DNA from 2 places in the Bacillus sp. KH172YL63 genome. Region 2 is predicted to be linked to the other one. Evidence: riboswitches for the same ligand, from Rfam matches in the RefSeq annotation. Region 2 holds a riboswitch; the other holds the start of a gene.
What was found. Region 2 has a riboswitch for S-adenosylmethionine ahead of KH172YL63_RS19785 (methionine ABC transporter ATP-binding protein). Riboswitches for the same ligand answer to the same signal wherever they lie in the genome.

Region 1 (3,453 bases), 250 kb from region 2:
TCTCCACGTTCCGTCGTCCGGTGTGCTTCCAGGTCGTTCTTCAGGGTTTGATGGATCATCACCTCTGATACCTGCTTCATATTGAACGTGATATTGTGAACCTGCATCCAAGTAGAGGCGTGGTTGATGAAAAAGATGAACGTTACGGCACAAAGGAAGGCAAGACCGATCGTCATAACTGGTGCAGCCACGAAGATCTCTTTATCCGAATTTCCAATAAATAAAAAGACCAAGAGGACATATACAAAGCTGCCGTTGAAGATGCCGAGTGCATGCTGGGTTTGTTTATCCGAAATGAAATCAAGCAGCATTCTTGGAGAGAATTGCCCGCTGAACATGGTCAGTACGACGAGCAGTGAATTCAGGGTGAAGGCGCTGAGCGTAAGGACAGCCCCGATGAGCGTACTAACCAGTGTCCGCGTGACGGGGGCATCCATATGAAGAAAGCTCCATGTAAATCTGGAAATCTCCAGGTGGAGGTCGAAAAATAACGTCAGTGCTACAAATAATAGAGAAAGACAAATATAAAAGAAGGGCATATACCAGATATTCAGCCGGATTTCTCTCTTCCGCTGACGTTTTGACATCAGTATATATTTTTTCATAGATAATGGGAGCAGTCTTTTAAGCATGATTGTGATCCTTTCCGGTAATGATATTATGAATCCATTTCCCTCCAAAGAACAGTTAAAACCTTTTGGAGAAAGAAAAATATAGAATCAGGAAGCATCTTATTACAGTATGTCCAAGGGTGCACGCCTGTAATAATTTTTAGAAAATACCGAAAATGGTATTGACGGTGAGAGAAATCCACTATATAATCCAATTCATATTCAAAATCGAGATCCGAAACAAACATTATATCTCTTATCAAGAGCGGCGGAGGGATAGGCCCGATGAAGCCCGGCAACCTACAGGAACAATCTGTAAAGGTGCCAATTCCTACAGGTTCATTAGGAATCTGGAAGATAAGGGGAGGAGCATGCTCATCAAGCCCTCTTCTTAAGAAGAGGGTTTTTCTTTATACCTTCATTCTTTCCATCGCAGGAATCTTCTACAGAGACTATCATCGATTAAAGGAGGCAGTCAGATGTCAAAGATTAACGTGGCGATTCTGGGATTTGGAACCGTCGGTCAAGGTGTGTGGGAAGCCATTGAAACCCATCAGGAAAGATTGAAGGAAGTACTTGGAAAAGAAGTGAAGGTAAAGGGAATCCTCGTCAAGGATGGGGGAAAGCAAAGGAATATCGAGCCATCCATTCCGGTCACGACGGATTTTGAAGACATACTGGCGATTCCGGACCTTGACGTCATTTTCGAGGCAATCGTAGGGGAAGAGCCCGGCCGTGGGTATTTGACCCAGGCAATCGAGATGGGGATTCATATCATCACCGCCAATAAGGCGCTGTTTGCTAAACATGGTCCGGCGCTCTTAACAAAAGCGGAACAGCATGATGTAAGTGTTGGATTTGAAGCGACCACGGCAGGAGGGGTCCCGGTCATCGGAAGCATCCGGCAATTATTGAAGGTCAATGAAATCAAACGGATTCAGGGGATCCTGAATGGAACCTCCAACTTCATTCTTTCCCAAATGAGGAAAAAGGGAATTTCCTTTGAATCAGCACTGAAGCAGGCCCAGGAAAAGGGGTACGCTGAAGCAGACCCAACCAGTGACATTGAAGGTCAGGATGCTCTTAATAAGCTTCTGATCTTAAGTCAGACGGCATTCGGCAGGCAGCCTGTTGTGGGTGAAGTCTCCCGTAAAGGAATCTCACATCTGACAGCAGAGTGGCTACAGGCGGCAGAATCCTTCAGGCTCCGGTTCAAACATGTGGGAACGCTTGAACGGGATGATGAGGGGCGCATCAGGGGAGAGGTGGCTCCGCGCCTTGTTCATGATACCCATCCCTTCTACGGTGTGGAAGATGTAGAAAATGCAGTATCTTTACAGGGCAGCCTCGTGGGGAGAATCACCCTGTCAGGGCCGGGAGCAGGTAAGCGGCCGACGGGCAGTGCCATGGTAGAGGACTTTCTCTCCCTGATGGAAGGGAAGTATACCGCAGCTGCAGACAGCATGGTCGGTCCCGTCGACATTCAAAGGGATCAGGAAGTGCTTGAATGGGTGTTAAGACTTCCTGAACAGTGGGACCATCAAAGCAAACTTTCCCGATTCAACTTAAAAGACCGCATCCAGCTCGGCAGTCACCTGTATGTGTTCATAGAAGGAAAGAGAAGGGATATTGGAACCCTTCTTCGGACAAATGAAGGCATCCAGGCTGTCGCTATCCTTCAGGGTATCCCTTTGGAAAACGAAGTGAAAAAGGGCGTATTGGTTCCCTGATTTTAAATAAAAATAGATCTGATGGAAGGTAGGGGTAGCATTGAGTATCATTGTTCAGAAATACGGCGGGACTTCTGTAGGTTCGGCTGATCGCATAAAACGGGTCGCAGGTCTTGTGTTGAAAGAAAGACAAAAGGGTCATGATGTGGTCGTCGTCGTTTCCGCCATGGCAAAAACGACCGATACCCTCGTAAAGCTCGCCGGGGAACTCTCTAACGATCCGGGGAAAAGGGAGATGGATATGCTCCTTGCAACAGGTGAACAAGTGACGATATCCTTGCTCGCAATGGCCCTGCAGCAAAAAGGGCAGCAAGCCGTATCCCTGACTGGCCGTCAGGCGGGCATTGTAACGGATGATGTGCACGGCAACGCCAAGATTACTTCCATCGATACAAGCAGGGTCCGGGGAGAGTTAGCAGAGGGAAGGATCGTCATTGTGGCAGGTTTCCAGGGTGTAACGGCAGCGGGAGAACTGACGACATTGGGAAGGGGAGGATCGGATACGACGGCGGCTGCTCTCGCTTCAGCCCTGAAAGCGGAAAGATGTGATATATATACGGATGTAGATGGGGTTTATACGGCTGATCCGAGGGTGGTGCCCCATGCAGCAAAGATTGAACGCTTATCCTATAATGAAATGCTCACGTTCGCTACGATGGGGGCAACCGTCCTTCATCCGAGGGCAATCAAGCATGCACGGGAATACGATGTGCCGGTCGTTGTTCGTTCCAGTCTGAAAGAAAGCAGGGGAACCGTCATCAGTGGCCGTGCACAGAGACAGGAAGCGATCGTAGGGGTCGCACATCAGGAGAGTGTATCGGTGCTCACCATCCATGGCTGTGATGGAGGCGAGTCATTGATCCTTTATGATCTTGATTCCCACCATATAGAGACGGATCTGATCAAACGCGGTGGAACGATTGTTTTAATTGTGAAGGATGAGGATATCCGTGAAGTCCAAACCATCATAAAGCAATACAGCCGGAGCTACACCCATGTGGAAGTATGCCATGACTTGTCAAAGGTCTGCGTGATCGGACGCATCCAATCTCCGCCTGAAATACAGGAGAAAGTGACCAATGTGTTTCATGATTATCATATCGACAAGGTAT
Region 2 (3,453 bases):
TTACAAACTTCTTACCGATGACATATACGATTTCTGCTTTCAGAGCGATCATTTCGACAGGAGATTATGCGTTCATGTGGCACAATATCGCGTACACGCTCCTATTCTTATTAATCGCGACGAGCGGGACGATCCTTTATCTGACGTTCAGATTCCGGGTCATCCGCCGCAAGCAATATCGTGAATTAGAAGCATAAAGGAAACTCGGAGGGACGCCCTTCCGAGTTTTTTTATTGCCGGGGTGTCCGACTCTTCCTTTTTCCCCTATATAAAGGGTGAAAGGAGGTGAGGCACATGGCAACAGCGGATCTGAAGTCGACGAGAATACGACTTTCATACATGGACGGGCTTGATGAAAAGGGCAAGCAGAAGTTCGCGTACAAATCGTACAGCTACATCAACCCACTGGCTACGGCCGATGCAGTGAACAGCGCAGCATTATCGATCGCAAGCTTATCTTCAAAAGGATTATCCAACGTCGAAAAGTTGCAGAACTTCGACATCAACGAATAATCGATGATGAATCTTAAAGGAAAGGAGGGAGAAGCATGGCAAAAGTATTGGAGCTTGAGTTTAAAACAGAAACGGGCAAACCGGCAAAGCTGACGATCAACGATCCGGTTGAACCGATCGATACAGCTGCAGTGAAAGCAGCAATGAACAACCTGATCGCCACCAACGTATTCGGAAGCTCGAACGGAGCATTCGTCGGAGTCGAAGGCGCCCGCGTAGTCGAGCGTAATGTGACTGATTATGAGGTGATGTAAGGTGAGGAGAGCGTTCCCTGGAGGATGGGGGACGCTTTTTTTGGTGTCGGGAGGGGTGTTTACTTTAAAATGGGCGGGCTTATTTTCAAAACTGGGATTATATTTTCAAAATGGACCAACTTATTTTCAAAACTAAGATTATATTTTCAAAAAACCCCCACTTATTTTCAAAAACAAAATTTTATTTTCAAAACACAATCCTAGCCCGTCAATAAAGATAACGCTTACAAAATACCGCCGTAAAAATCCTCTATTGACTTCCCTCCCAATACCCAGTATTATCCTCTATAAGATAAATAGTTAGAAAATTACATACTTTCAATTATCAAGAGTGACCGAGGGATCAGGCCCTATGACGTCCGGCAACCTCCAGAAATGGAACGGTGCCAATTCCTGCAGAATGATTCATTCTGAAAGATAAGTCGGGATATACAGGCGATGCTTCTTTCAGTTGAAAGAGGCATTTTTTTATGAACGAAAAAGGGGTGTGCACATTGATCGAGATACGGAATCTGGTGAAAACGTACAGAACAAAGAAGCAGACGGTGGTCGGCGTTGATCACGTGTCGGTCACCATTGAAAAAGGCGAGATCTTTGGGATCGTCGGATACAGCGGGGCAGGGAAGAGTTCCCTCCTGCGCTGCCTGAATCTGCTGGAAACCCCGACCTCAGGTGAGATCATCATCGACGGCCAGGATTTCACCCGGCTTTCATCGAAGCAGCTACGGCTCGCCCGCCAGAAAACGAGCATGATTTTTCAACATTTTCACTTGATCAAATCGAAGACGGTTTATGACAATTTGGCGTTTGCATTGAAAGCGGCCTCTGTTTCTAAAGCAGATATCAAACCGAGGGTCACCGAGCTCCTCGCGATGGTCGGTCTTTCGGATAAGGCGGATGCCTACCCGGCCGAACTCAGCGGCGGTCAAAAGCAGAGGGTAGGGATCGCAAGGGCGCTTGCCAACAATCCGTCGGTCCTGCTGTGCGATGAAGCGACATCGGCACTGGATCCGAATACGACGAAATCGATTTTAAAGCTGCTGAAAAAAATCAACAGGGAGCTCGGCTTGACGATTGTACTCATCACACATGAGATGGAAGTGGTGAAAGAGATTTGCGACAGGATGGCGGTCATGCAGAGCGGGAAAATCGTGGAGGAAGGTCCGGTATATGACTTGTTCGCCCAACCGAAGGAAGAATTGACGAAGCAATTCATCGAGACAATCCTTCAATTCGAATTGCCATCCCACCTGGCTCAATCCCGAAAAGGAAAGATCATCAAGATCCAGTTCAAAGGCTCGATTGCAGAAGAAAGCGTCGTGTCTGAAGTGTTTCAGCGATACAAAGTCCAGGGGAACATCCTTCACGGGAAAATTGAATACATACAGGACGTCCCTCTTGGAATTTTTATCATGGAACTGATCGGTGCACCGGGTGAGATCGATGCGGCCATCCGCTATATTACGGCAAAGACACAAAGCCTGGAGGTGATCGGGGATGCTGCCTGATTCATTGACTGCGATCCTGCCGGAATTGAATAAAGCCTTTTTTGAAACGGTTTATATGGTGGGCATTTCACTTGCAGTGGCCATTATCATCGGGATGCCATTGGGTATTCTGTTGTTTGTCACCGATAAGGGATTGTTTTTACAAAACGGTTTGATTAAAAAAGGAGTAGGATTCTTCGTGAACATGGTTCGTTCGGTTCCGTTCATCATCTTACTCGTGGCGCTGCTGCCGCTGACCAAGATTCTAACAGGCACCACGATCGGGCCGACCGCCGCATCGGTGTCCCTGTCGGTGGCCGGCATCCCGTTTTTTGCAAGAATGGTGGAAACGTCACTGAGGGAAATCGATAAAGGGGTCATCGAAGCCTCGGTTTCAGTCGGGGCGAGCCCGTGGATGATCATTAAGGATGTGCTGCTGCCGGAAGCGCGTCCGGCCCTGATCCAGGCGATCACGATCACGACCATCAGCCTGGTCGCCTATTCCGCCATGGCAGGCATCGTAGGTGGAGGCGGCGTCGGGGACCTGGCGATCCGCTTCGGATATTACAGATACGACAATACGGTGATGATCACCACGGTCGTCATCTTGATTTGCCTGGTTCAACTCATCCAATATACGGGTGATGTGTTTGCCAGATTAGTAGATAAACGATAAAGAATGCAGGGGGAATACGAAGTGAAAAAGTGGATATTATTCGCAGCAATCGCAGCAGTTATGAGCGTAGTTGCAGCTTGCGGTGGGGATGAGGCAAGCTCGGAGAATAAAAAAGAAGTCACCATCGGGGCGACGTCAGGTCCGTACAGTGATATGGTGACAAAAGCGATCAAGCCTGGGCTGGAAGAGAAGGGATACAGTGTCGAAGTGAGGGAGTTTAGTGACTACATCCAGCCGAACAATGCCCTTGCGCAGGGAGATCTGGATGCGAATCTATTCCAGCATAAAGTGTACATGGAAACTTTCGCCAAACAGCATAACATGAAGCTGTCAGAGGTCATCGTCGTCCCGACGGCACCGATGGGCATCTACTCACAGAAGTTCGATTCGATTGAAGATATCAAAGAAGGAAGTGCTATCGCGATTCCGAACGACCCGACCAACGCAGCGAGGGCATTTCAAATTCTTGAGGACGCGAAGCTAATCACCTTAAAGCCGGACACAGACCCACTGACGGTTTCAG

Region 1: it holds a riboswitch for S-adenosylmethionine, as region 2 does, so the genes downstream of both, KH172YL63_RS18705 (homoserine dehydrogenase) here and KH172YL63_RS19785 (methionine ABC transporter ATP-binding protein) in region 2, are expected to answer to the same signal.

Annotation. Positions count from the first base shown of each region.
Region 1 is NZ_AP022842.1:3,642,431-3,645,883, reverse strand. Features, by position in the region: gene KH172YL63_RS18710 (DUF2254 domain-containing protein) at 1-632, opposite strand, end outside; SAM riboswitch class I at 865-975, shown strand; gene KH172YL63_RS18705 (homoserine dehydrogenase) at 1,091-2,341, shown strand; gene KH172YL63_RS18700 (aspartate kinase) at 2,382-3,453, shown strand, end outside.
Region 2 is NZ_AP022842.1:3,893,493-3,896,945, reverse strand. Features, by position in the region: gene KH172YL63_RS19800 (YhgE/Pip domain-containing protein) at 1-197, shown strand, start outside; gene KH172YL63_RS19795 (DUF1659 domain-containing protein) at 295-513, shown strand; gene KH172YL63_RS19790 (DUF2922 domain-containing protein) at 549-767, shown strand; SAM riboswitch class I at 1,087-1,191, shown strand; gene KH172YL63_RS19785 (methionine ABC transporter ATP-binding protein) at 1,262-2,275, shown strand; gene KH172YL63_RS19780 (methionine ABC transporter permease) at 2,265-2,930, shown strand; gene KH172YL63_RS19775 (MetQ/NlpA family ABC transporter substrate-binding protein) at 2,952-3,453, shown strand, end outside.